2 regions of the Romboutsia sp. Marseille-P6047 genome follow, and region 1 is predicted to be linked to the other one. Evidence: riboswitches for the same ligand, from Rfam matches in the RefSeq annotation. Region 1 holds a riboswitch; the other holds the start of a gene.
The links. Region 1 has a riboswitch for S-adenosylmethionine ahead of EIH23_RS10900 (MetQ/NlpA family ABC transporter substrate-binding protein). Riboswitches for the same ligand answer to the same signal wherever they lie in the genome.
Positions count from the first base shown of each region.

Region 2: linked by a shared signal. The riboswitch ahead of EIH23_RS03575 (methionine ABC transporter ATP-binding protein) and the one ahead of EIH23_RS10900 (MetQ/NlpA family ABC transporter substrate-binding protein) in region 1 are both predicted to bind S-adenosylmethionine.

Region 1 is NZ_UWOT01000010.1:8,178-14,341, reverse strand. It holds gene EIH23_RS10910 (GntP family permease) at 1-1,163, opposite strand, end outside; gene EIH23_RS10905 (methionine gamma-lyase family protein) at 1,369-2,652, shown strand; gene EIH23_RS10900 (MetQ/NlpA family ABC transporter substrate-binding protein) at 2,715-3,542, opposite strand; SAM riboswitch class I at 3,628-3,733, opposite strand; gene nifV (homocitrate synthase) at 4,060-5,217, shown strand; gene EIH23_RS10890 (isocitrate/isopropylmalate dehydrogenase family protein) at 5,233-6,164, shown strand, end outside.
Region 2 is NZ_UWOT01000002.1:343,405-349,568, reverse strand. It holds gene EIH23_RS03590 (DNA-3-methyladenine glycosylase) at 1-95, opposite strand, end outside; gene EIH23_RS03585 (MetQ/NlpA family ABC transporter substrate-binding protein) at 208-984, opposite strand; gene EIH23_RS03580 (methionine ABC transporter permease) at 1,051-1,713, opposite strand; gene EIH23_RS03575 (methionine ABC transporter ATP-binding protein) at 1,700-2,671, opposite strand; SAM riboswitch class I at 2,755-2,861, opposite strand; gene EIH23_RS03570 (hypothetical protein) at 2,960-3,592, opposite strand; gene EIH23_RS03565 (hypothetical protein) at 3,742-4,236, opposite strand; gene EIH23_RS03560 (hypothetical protein) at 4,359-4,580, shown strand; gene EIH23_RS03555 (alpha/beta hydrolase) at 4,628-5,389, opposite strand; gene EIH23_RS03550 (glycerophosphodiester phosphodiesterase) at 5,429-6,151, opposite strand.

The DNA.
Region 1 (6,164 bases):
TTACTCATAGCTATAAAAGTATGTGCTAGTGAATCTAATGTTATAGTAAGACCTCCTGAAGCAGAAGCAGTAATACCACATATTATATTTACCGATAAAGCTTCTGATACTATAGGGTTAGAAGATATATGAAGTATTATTGATTGTAATGTAATAAATACAGGTAAAGACTTTATAACACTTCCATAACCAACAATGGCACTTGAACTAAGTAAAGGTAAAAATGAATTTGAAATACCTCCGTTAATAACATTATTTAAGTTAGATATTTTTTTGGAGTTAAGCAATATTATAAATGATATAGCTATGACAATAGAAATAATAACACTCCATGTTCCAGATACATTATCTAAAGTAAGATTATACTTATTTAGATATGAACCATCAATAAGTTTATAAAATACCTTAGAAAAGAATAAATTACTTGTAAATATAATCAATATTGGTGCAAGTGCTACAAATATATTTGGAGGATCTTTAGAATCAATGTTACTATTTTCTATAAAATGGTTACCGTAGCCTTCTAAATTTAATTCAGCTTTTTTTACACGGTATGTAAGCCATGTCATACCAAGTGTTAGCATTAGCAAACTAGCCACTATTCCTATTAATGGAGCGGAAAATGTATCTGTTCCAAAGTATCTCATAGGTATAACGTTTTGAATTTCTGGAGTTCCAGGAAGAGCAGTCATAGTAAATGTAAATGCACCTAATGCAATAGTCCCTGGAATTAATCTCTTAGGGATATTGGACTCTTTAAAAAGTACATTTGCTATTGGATACAAGACAAATGCAACAGTAAACAAAGATACACCTCCATAGGTTAAAAGTGCACCAGCAAGTACTAAAGCTAATATAGTTTTGTCTTTTCCTAAATTATTCGTAATAAAGTTTGCTATAGACTTAGCATACATAACTTCTTCCATTAACTTTGCAAAAATAGCACCTGTTAGAAAGATTGGAAAATAGTTTTTTACAAAGTTAGAAAAACCACCCATATATATTTCTGTGTAATGAACCATTAAATGTGTACTAGATTCTCCACCTATAATTAATACAGTCAATAATGCTATTAGTGGAGCAGTTATAATTGTTGAATATCCATTATAAGCTAATATTATTATCAAAGATAATGATAAAATTAATCCAATCATACCTATCATATTAAGTTGTCCTCTTTCTATATTAATATTTAGATTATTGTATATATTAATATATCCAAAAATAAAAATTTAAAGTATTGTAATTACAAATAGTATTAATATATTATTATACTTAAAATACTATATTAAGTATAAACTTGCAGTAATATATGTGATATGGTAAAATTCTAATGTTAAAATTAAACAAAAAGACAGGTGGAATAAAATGCTTAATGAAACTAAAGATCTACTAAAAGGATTTTATGGACTTGATAATGAAACTTTTGAATTAGCAGAAGAAGTAATGAAGGACATAGAACCTCAGTTTGAAAAACTAAAACAAATAAGAGAATTTAATCAATATAAAGTATTAAAGGCAATGCAGGAAGCTCATTTAAGTGATAATCACTTTAACTGGACTACTGGTTACGGATATAATGACATAGGTCGTGAAAAAGTAGAAGAAATATTTGCAAATGTATTTGGAGCAGAAGATGCACTAGTTAGACCGATAATAGTAAATGGAACTCATGCATTAAGTCTATGTGTACAAGGTATTGTAAGACCAGGTGATGAAATACTTTCAGTTACTGGTGCACCTTATGATACCCTACAAGGAGTTATAGGTATAAGGGAAGAAAAAGGATCTTTAAAAGAGTTTGGAGTTACATATGATCAAGTTGACTTTTTAGAGGATGGAAATATAGATTTAGAAGGTATAAAAAATAAAATAAATGATAGAACTAAGCTTGTAATGATACAAAGGTCTAAGGGATACGCTTGGAGAAAATCTCTTACAATAGAAGATATAAAAGAAGCTGTAGAAACTGTAAAATCAATCAATAAAGATATAATAGTTATGGTTGACAACTGTTATGGAGAATTTTTAGATACAAAAGAGCCTACAGAAGTTGGCGTAGATATAATGGCTGGTTCTTTAATTAAAAACCCAGGTGGTGGTCTTGCATTAACAGGTGGGTATATCGCTGGTAAGAAAGAATTAGTTGAAATGATATCATATAGATTAACAACTCCAGGAATAGGTAAAGAATGTGGACTTACATTTGGAACTACAAGAACAGTTCTTCAAGGATTTTTCATGGCACCATATGTTACCTCTCAAGCTGTAATGGGTGCTATATTCTGTGCAAGAGCATTTGAAAAATTAGGATATGACGTACTTCCAAAATATGATGATTTAAGAAGTGATATAATTCAAGTTGTTAGGCTTAATAATGCTGATGAAGTTATAAGCTTCTGTCAAGGAGTACAAGCTGCAGCTCCAGTTGATTCTTACGTTAGACCAGAGCCATGGGCAATGCCAGGTTATGACAGTGAAGTAATAATGGCAGCAGGTGCATTCATACAAGGATCTTCAATAGAATTAAGTGCAGATGCTCCTATAAGACCTCCATATAATGTATACTTCCAAGGTGGACTTACATTTGATCATTCTAAGATGGGTACATTAAAAGCAATTCAGTCTATGAAAAAAGCGAAAAATAAATAATAAATTATATAAAATAGCTCCTATTATGTTAAATAACATGTAGGAGCTATTTTTAGTTATATTTAAAATGTAGGAATTATTATACCTTTATAATGTTCTTTTAAGAAGCTTCTAGACTCATCAGATGTTAAAATCTTTTTTAATATTTCTATTTTTTCACTATTTAAGTCTTCAGTTCTGCATGCTAATACATTTTCGTATGTACCGTCTATTTCTGGAGAGTATATACTTTGTTTATTTGCATCTAATCCGGCAGCAGCAGCAAAATTACCATTTATGAATGCAGCATCTACATCTTGTAATAATGAAGGCAATTGACTAGCGTCAGCTTCTATAAATTCTATATTTCTTTTATTCTCAATTATATCTTTTGCAGAAGATAGTTCTACACCTTCCTTTAATTTTATTACTCCTTCATCTTCTAATATTTTTAAGGCTCTAGATCCATTTGTTGGATCATTAGGTATTGCAAACTTATCTCCAGATTTTAATTCATCAAAAGATTTTATTTTATTTGAGTATGCTTGTAGAGGAACTTCATATAGTCTTACCACATCTGTTAAATCATATCCTTGCTTTTCTATAGATTCATTTAAATATGGTCTATGTTGGAATAAATTAGCGTCAATCTCACTATCAGCTAATGCTGTATTTGGAGTAGTATAGTCATTAAATGTTACTATTTCAAGTTCATAACCTTCTTTTTCTACTTCAGATTTTAGATGTTCAAATAATTCTGTACCTGGAACTTGCATAGCGCCAACAGCTATTGTTTTATCATTTTTACTTGATACATTACTTTTAGTTGAACACCCTACAGCTGAGATACCTAGTGTTAAAGATAACACGACTCCTAATAATTTCTTGTTAAATAATTTTTTAAGTTTCATATAAGATCCCCCTTAAGTTTATTATGAAATAAGCCTAAAAAATATAAAAAAATCCTGAGTATAAACTCAGGTTAACTTCAGTTTATACTTATCTTCCAGCTATGTGCTGCAGGATTTAGCACCATGTATATAAGAAATATACTGGTTGCCGGGTTTCAAAGGGCCAGTCCCTCCACCTCTCTTGATAAGGCTTATTTAATTTATATTTATATTAATATAAATTAATCAAATTGTAAATAACTTTTTAGATTTTTCTGAATATAAATTAAATTTGATGAAATTTTGAGCTATAAGACATATTAATAAATAAAATTTTATTGAATATGAAATATGTATATAAAAACTTTCATTTTTGATTAATTTAATAAATATTATAAAATTAATGCAACATTGAAAAATAACGAATATAATATATAAAAAGATTTAAAATCTAACTTATAAAAATAATAAAATGAAATTTATTAAATAAATTATGCAGCTAGTATAAAATTTAATGATATAAATAAGGGGGGATTTTATGTGTGTTATTGACAAAAAACATTCTAAGGGAGTAAGTATAGTTGATACAACATTAAGAGATGGAGAGCAAACAGCAGGTGTAGTTTTTGCTAATCATGAAAAAATAGCAATTGCAGAAATGTTAAGTGATTTAGGTATAAATCAATTAGAAGTAGGAATACCTGCTATGGGTGGAGATGAGAAAGAAGTGATAAAGTCTATATGTAAAAGAAACTTAAAACCCAGTATTATGGCATGGAATAGAGCAGTGATTACAGATCTAGAAAATTCTATAGATTGTGGTGTAGATGCAGTTGCTATTTCTGTATCAGTATCTGATATACACATACAACATAAGTTAAAAACTTCGAGAGAATGGGTTTTAGAAAATATGGTAAAAGCAGTAGAATTTGCAAAGCAAAATGGATTATATGTTTCTGTTAATGGTGAAGATGCATCTAGAGCAGATTTTGATTTTTTAGTTAAATTTATAGAATTAGCAAAGCAAGCTGGAGCTAATAGATTTAGATATTGTGATACTGTAGGTGTAATGGAACCATTTGCCATAAAAGATATTATATTTGGATTATACAATAAAACTAAGTTTGATATAGAAATGCATACACATAATGATTTTGGAATGGCTACGGCTAATGCAATAGCGGGTGTTCTTGGAGGTGCTAATCATATTGGTGTTACTGTAAATGGCTTAGGAGAGAGAGCTGGGAATGCTGCATTAGAAGAGGTCTTAATGGCTTTAAAATACGTTTATAAATATGAAGTAAATGTAGATACAACAAAGTTTAAATATATATCAGAGTATGTTTCTAATGCATCAGGAAGAGAATTACCAAAGTGGAAAGCTATAGTAGGAGATAACATGTTTAAACATGAATCTGGTATTCATGCAGACGGAGCGATAAAAAACCCAACTAATTATGAAGCATTCGATCCAAAAGAAGTTGGTCTTGAAAGACAAATAGTAATAGGTAAACATTCTGGAAAAGCAGCTATTGTAAATAAATTTAAGGAATATGGAATAAATTTAAATGAAAAAGAAGCTAGTATGATGTTAGAAGCTGTAAGAGCATTATCTATAAGAGCAAAAAGAACTTTATTCGATAAGGAGTTAGTACAAATATATCAAGATATTAAAAAATATATAAATAAAAACTAATTGGAGGAAATTAAAATGTATAAAATTACTTTAATACCAGGAGATGGTATAGGACCAGAAATATGTAAGGCTATGGTTAAGGTAGTAGAATCTACAGGTGTAAATATAGAATGGGAAGAAGTTATTGCAGGTAAAAATGCAATAGAAAAATACAATACACCTATACCGAAACATGTAATAGATACTGTAAAGAAAAATAAGGTTGCAATAAAGGGACCAATAACCACTCCTATAGGTAAAGGATTTAGAAGTGTCAATGTAACTTTAAGACAGGAATTAGACTTATATGCGAATTTAAGACCGATAAAAACATTTAAAGGTATTAAATCAAGATACGAAGATGTAGATTTAGTTATAGTTAGAGAAAATACAGAAGACTTATATACAGGAATAGAACACAAATTAGGGGAGTATGGTGCTGAAAGCATAAAAATAATAACTAAAGAAGCTTCTAAAAGAATAATTCAATTTGCTTGTGATTATGTTAATGATAATAATAGAAATAAATTAACTTGTGTTCATAAAGCCAATATAATGAAGTTAACAGATGGTCTATTTTTAAATATATTTAGAAGTATATGTGAAAAACATGATTTTGAATATAACGATTTAATAGTAGATGCTGCTGCTATGAATTTAGTATTAAATCCTGAAAAATATGATGTGATGGTAATGCCTAATTTGTATGGAGATATACTATCTGATTTATGTGCAGGATTAGTAGGTGGATTAGGAATAATACCTGGCGCAAATATAGGAAAAGATTATGCTGTATTTGAAGCAGTTCATGGAAGTGCACCAGATATTGCGAATCAAAATAAAGCAAATCCTACAGCAATTATTCAATCCGCAGTTATGATGCTTAAATACTTAGGCGAACAAGATAAAGCTATAAAAATTGAAAATGCACTTAAGCATGTATTTATGGAAGGAAAAGTAATGACTTC
Region 2 (6,164 bases), on a different contig from region 1:
ACTATTTGTTTTCCATCATACTCTCTTATCAGATACATACCTAAAATACTTTTAGCTAATTCTATTGCATCTTGTTGAAAAAAATGTTTATCCAAAGTAGCATCTCCTTTATAAATGTATTTAAACTTAGTATATCACGACTTTAAATATGTATAATAGTATGAAGAAAACTGGAATAAAATAATATCCCAGTTCAAGAATTAATTACTAAAATGATGGTATTATACTACCTTCATATTTTTCTTCAATAAAGTTCTTTGCTTTATCGCTAGTTAAAGCATCAGATAAAACTTTTATCTTCTCACTTTCCTTATTATCTTCTCTGCATGCTAATACATTTGAATATGGTGAATCTGAAGATTCTATTGCTATAGCATCCTCTGTTGGATTTAAGTTTGCGCTTAATGCATAATTTGTATTTATTACAGCTGCATCTACATCTTGCAATACGCTTGGAAGTTGAGCTGCTTCTACTTCTATAAACTCTATATTTTTATTGTTTTCAGATATATCTTTTACTGTTAATAATTCTTTATTATCAACCTTTATTAATCCATTATCAGCTAATAATTGTATAGCTCTTGATCCATTAGTAGGGTCATTTGGTATTGCTATTTTTGAATTATCTTTTAACTCACCTAATGATTTTAGTTTATTTGAGTACACTCCCATTGGTTCTAGATGTACCTTAACAGAGTAAGTTAAATCATATCCTTTTTGGCTTACTGTTTCTTCTAAATATGGAATATGCTGAAAATAGTTAGCATCTAAAGCCCCTTCAGATAAAGCTGTATTTGGCAATACGTAATCATCAAATATTTTCACATCTAATTTATATCCTTTTTCTTCTACTAGAGGTTTTATTGCATCTAGTATTTCTGCATGAGGAGTTGATGATGCACCTACAACTATTGTTTTATCTTCTGATGCATCTGCTTTTTTGCTACTATTCTCACCTAAGGAGCATCCCACTACTGATGTCATTATCACTAATCCCAAACCTAATCCTAATATTTTTTTAATTTCATAATTTTATCCCCCTATTATATACTATTTTAGTTTTTTATAAGCTAAATTTCCTAAACTTTGTATTATTTGAACAATTATTATAAGAGTTATTACTGTGTAAATCATTACTGCTGTATCAAATCTTTGATGTCCATAAGTAAGCGCTACATTTCCAAGTCCACCAGCCCCAACAGCACCTGCCATTGCAGTATATCCTAGTATTGAAATTACTGATAATGTTATTCCTGACACAATAGAAGGCATTGCTTCTTTTATCATTACTTTAAATACTATTTGAGTTTTAGTAGCTCCAAATGATTTTGCAGCTTCTATTAATCCATAATCAACTTCATTTAATGCACTCTCTATTATTCTAGCTATAAATGGAGCTGCACCAACAGTTATAGGAACTATTGCAGCTTCTTCTCCTATTGATGTGCCAACTATTAGTCTTGTAAATGGAATTAAAGCAACTATAAGTATAATAAATGGGAAACTTCTAAAAATATTAACTATAAATCCTAATACTTTATATATTAAACTACAAGGCTTTAATCCATTTGGCTTTGTTACAACTAATGTTATTGCTAATATAAATCCAATTATTGTTGCAAGTATTGTTGGTACTAATATCATGTATAATGTTTCTAAGAACGCTTCTCCTAAAATTTCTGTTAAAAATGTACTTAAACTAGTTTGATTCATTGTTTATCTCCTCCCATCTTAGCCCTTCACTTTCTAAGTATGCTTTAACTCTATCTCCATATTCTGAAGATACATTTATAATTAATGACCCTAATATTTCATCTCTGAATTTCTCTAACCTTCCAAATACGATTGAGAAATCTATATCTAAATTTCTAGCCATACTTGTTATGACACAACTGTTAGAAACATTTTTAGGGAATAATATTTTTATATTAGTTCCTTTTGGTAAAATTATATTTTCTTCCCCAATTAACTTACTAAGTGCTTTACTATCATTAAAAAAAACTTCTTCTGTTTCATTTATATCTAAAACTTCACCATCTTCCATTATTGCTACTCTTGTGCATATTTGCTTTATAACTTCCATTTGGTGAGTTACCATAATAATTGTTATTCCAAACTTTTTATTTATATCTTGTAATAAACTAAGTATTGATTTTGTAGTATTTGGGTCTAATGCTGAAGTTGCTTCATCACAAAGAAGAACCTTTGGATTTAATGCTAATGCTCTTGCTATTGCTACTCTTTGCTTTTGACCTCCACTTAAGTTTCTTGGTTTAATATTACTTTTATCACTTAAACCTACTAGGTCTAATAATTCCTTTACTCTTTCTTCTTTTTCTTTCTTAGAATATTTAAAACATTCTAATGGTAAGGCTACATTTTCAAATACCGTCTTTCTTTCTAATAGTGAAAAGTGTTGAAATATCATTCCTAAATCTTTTCTAAGTAATCTAAGTCCCTCTCCTTTTAATGATTTGACTTCTTTCTCTCCTACAAGTACGCAACCTTCTTGATAGTCCTCTAAGCCATTTATACATCTAAGCAGCGTTGACTTTCCAGCTCCACTATGGCCAATAATTCCAAAAATTTCCCCATTTTTAATTTCCATATTAACATTATTCAAAACCTTAGTATCACCATAATATTTGTTTACATTTTTAATGCTTATCATATTTACTCCTCCCAAATATAATTCAATTAACGCTTTAAATTTAAAAAGCCTGAGTATAAACTCAGGCTTTTGTAAGCAGTTTATACTCATCTTTCAATTCTTATGAATTGCAGGATTTAGCACCTTGTATATAAAATATACTGGTTGCTGGGTTTCATCGGGCCAGTCCCTCCACCTCTCTTGATAAGGAATTATTTTATTTTGTACTTCTATGATTTATATATTATAGTTTTTTTTTCCATATGTCAATATATTTTCTGAATATTTTTATTTTGCACACTTTTTAGACTATTTGTTTTTTCCATTATTAGATGTAGTATCTATTCCTAACATATTATTCATATCTTTTATCATTTTATCAAACTCAGATCTAACATCATTTTCAACTTTAGTTGTATCATCAACTAATTTAATAAATTCATCTTGGCTCTTATTGTATGCATCTTTAGGAATTGTATCTAATCTACTTATTTTTTCATCTATTTCTTCTATTAAATCTTCACCTTCATCTATAAGCTCTTGATTTGCTTCTTTTAATTTTGCATCATCAGTTTTTGCATCATTTTTTAATCCATTAACAAAAGCTTGTAATTTTTCTTTACTATCTTGATACGCTGCTTTTACTTCTGATAAATATTTTTCATTACCAGGGTATTCTTTAGTTTTATAAGCGTTATTTACTTCATCTACACTACTATACATTGCATAATTATTTAAAGGAGATATATTATTAGTGTAAAGACCAGAGTAAGTATTTGCATACTCTGTATTTAAATACCCATTATCTTGTGTTGTAGTGCTATTTTGTGTTGTATTAGTGTTATTATCTGTTGTAGTTTCACCCTTTTTATTAGTACAACCAACTGATCCTACTGATAAACCTAACGCTAATCCTAGTGCTAATAATTTTTTTAATTCCATTTTACTTCCTCCTTAGTTTTATGTAGTACTCCTTATTATTTTTAATTATTTACTTAAATCTATACCTAATAAATCTTCTATTTTATCTAAAACATCATCAATATTATCATTATTATCTATGTCATCTAATTCTCTATCTAAATAATTTATTAATGAGTTTTTATCACTTTTAATAAATCTTCTTTCTTTAAATTTAAATCATCTTGTTTTTTTATTATTATTTCAATTGCTTTATCTGAGTATGATATTAAATCACTATTTAATTCTTGTAATTTAGAATCAATTATTTTTAATCCTGTTATAGATTTCTTAAATGATTCTATATTATTTTTACTATCTGATAATAAATTTTCATAATTCTTTATTAACTCTTCATTATTTAAGTTACTGTTATTATCTAGTAAATCATCTACACTTTCATCCTTTATATCTATAGGTTCTAAATATTTTTCATAATTCTTAGTTAATAAATCCTTGTACTCATCTTTACTTAATTCATTTGCTTTTTCAGTTTCTGATTGTGTGTTTTGAATACTTTCATTTGTTGTTTTTTCAACTTCTTCACTATTTCTTTTTGCACATCCAGTCATATTGAAGTTTAACATTAAAGTAAATATTATACCTAAAATGCTTAATCTTTTCATTTTTACCTCCTTGTGTATAAATAATTTATTTAAGTTATTATTTGTATATTTTTCTTTTTTAGTCTTATAAAGAGTAATATGTTTAAATAAATTGAAAATATGGGTATAATTCTTCTAGGAGTGTGATTGTTTTGAAAAATATAAATAAAATAAAAATAACTTATAATAACGGATTCACGAGAATAATTGAAAAAGATAGTATTCGAAATTTTTCATCTTTAATTGAATGGATGGATAAATTTAATAAAAACGAAGATGCGGGATTCTTGACACTATCTGGAAGAGATCTCGGTAGTGCAGTTTCTATTAATAAAAATAATGTAAAATATATAGAATCTATATAATAAAAAAGTATCTTAAAATTTTTATTTTAAGATACTTTTTTATTTCATCATATAAATGATTTAAATTCACTTTCTAAAACTTCTAAATCATCATAATCATAATAGAAATGACCTGAGCTTTCTAATTTTATAATACTTTTATTATTTAACTTATTATTGTATTTAAAACTCTTTTTATATATTTTTATACTTTTTAAACTTACAAGTTCATCGTTCATAGAGTGAAATATTAGCATTGGTATATCTATATTATTTAAATTTAATCTAACTTTTATTATTAGCTTAAATAAATCTATGTATCTTGGTGCCCATTTTATATAATTAAATAAATTTGTTTCATTTACACTAATAGCTTCATACGCATATCTTGTTAAAAGATCACCTTTAGGAATTATTCCTAGAGCTATTTTTATACAGCTTCTTATAATATTAAATTTTACTCTTATACATAACGGTGTTGCTATTGCAACAATATATTTTATATTTTGCTTGTACTTTAAATAGAATTCAATAGATAATAATGCCCCCATTGAATGTCCTACTAGTATTATATTTTTATATTTAGTTTTATACTTTTCAATTTCCCTTTCAATTGAAGTTCTCCACATATTTAAATTACTTTTTACAAAATCTTTTCCACTTTTTCCATGACCAGCAAGGAGTACTCCACAAACAGATATATTATTATCCATTGCAATTTGAGCAAGATTTCTAAATTGATATGGACTTTCTACTATACCATGTATAAATATTATCATAGTATCTGAATTCTTTACTTCTTGTACAAATGGCTTATGTCTATCTTTCATTTTCTCTACTCCCTATTACCCTTTTTAAGTATAAAATAACTATCTATTTACAAGTTTTTTTATCACATCAGGATCATCAGATATTAATGAGTCTATTCCCATTTCTATTAATTTTTTATAACTAACTTTCTCTTTACCTAACCAAACATTAACTTCTATACCTTCATTTTGTATTTTATTTACTTTTTCTTTAGTAAGATAATATGCTGATGGATGGTAGCATTCTACATTATAATTTTTAGTATATTTACCTGGCTCCATCATCCAGCAATCAGATAAAAATCCACATTTAATACTATCATCTATATTTTTCATTCTTATAATACTTTCATGATTAAATGATGATATAATAACTTTATCTTTTAAGTTATATTCAATTATTAGTTCATATACTTTCTCTTCTAGTTTTTCATAGTCATATACACTATTTTTTAACTCTATATTGGATATTATGTTAGTATCCTTTACTAGTTCGAAATATTCTCTTAATAGAGGTAATTTTATTTTTCCAAACTGTGCTCTGTACTTCCATGAAAAGTCATATTTTAATAATTCATCATATGTATAATCACATACTCTACCAGTACCATCAGAAGTACGATCTATAGTCTCATCATGTATTATGACAACTTCTCCATCTTTTGTTAGCTGAACATCAAATTCCATTCCATCTACACCAACCTCAATAGCTTTTTCAAAAGCTAAAAGAGTATTTTCTGGGTATTTTCCACTAAATCCACGATGAGCAAAATTTTTTACCATAATTTTAATTCTC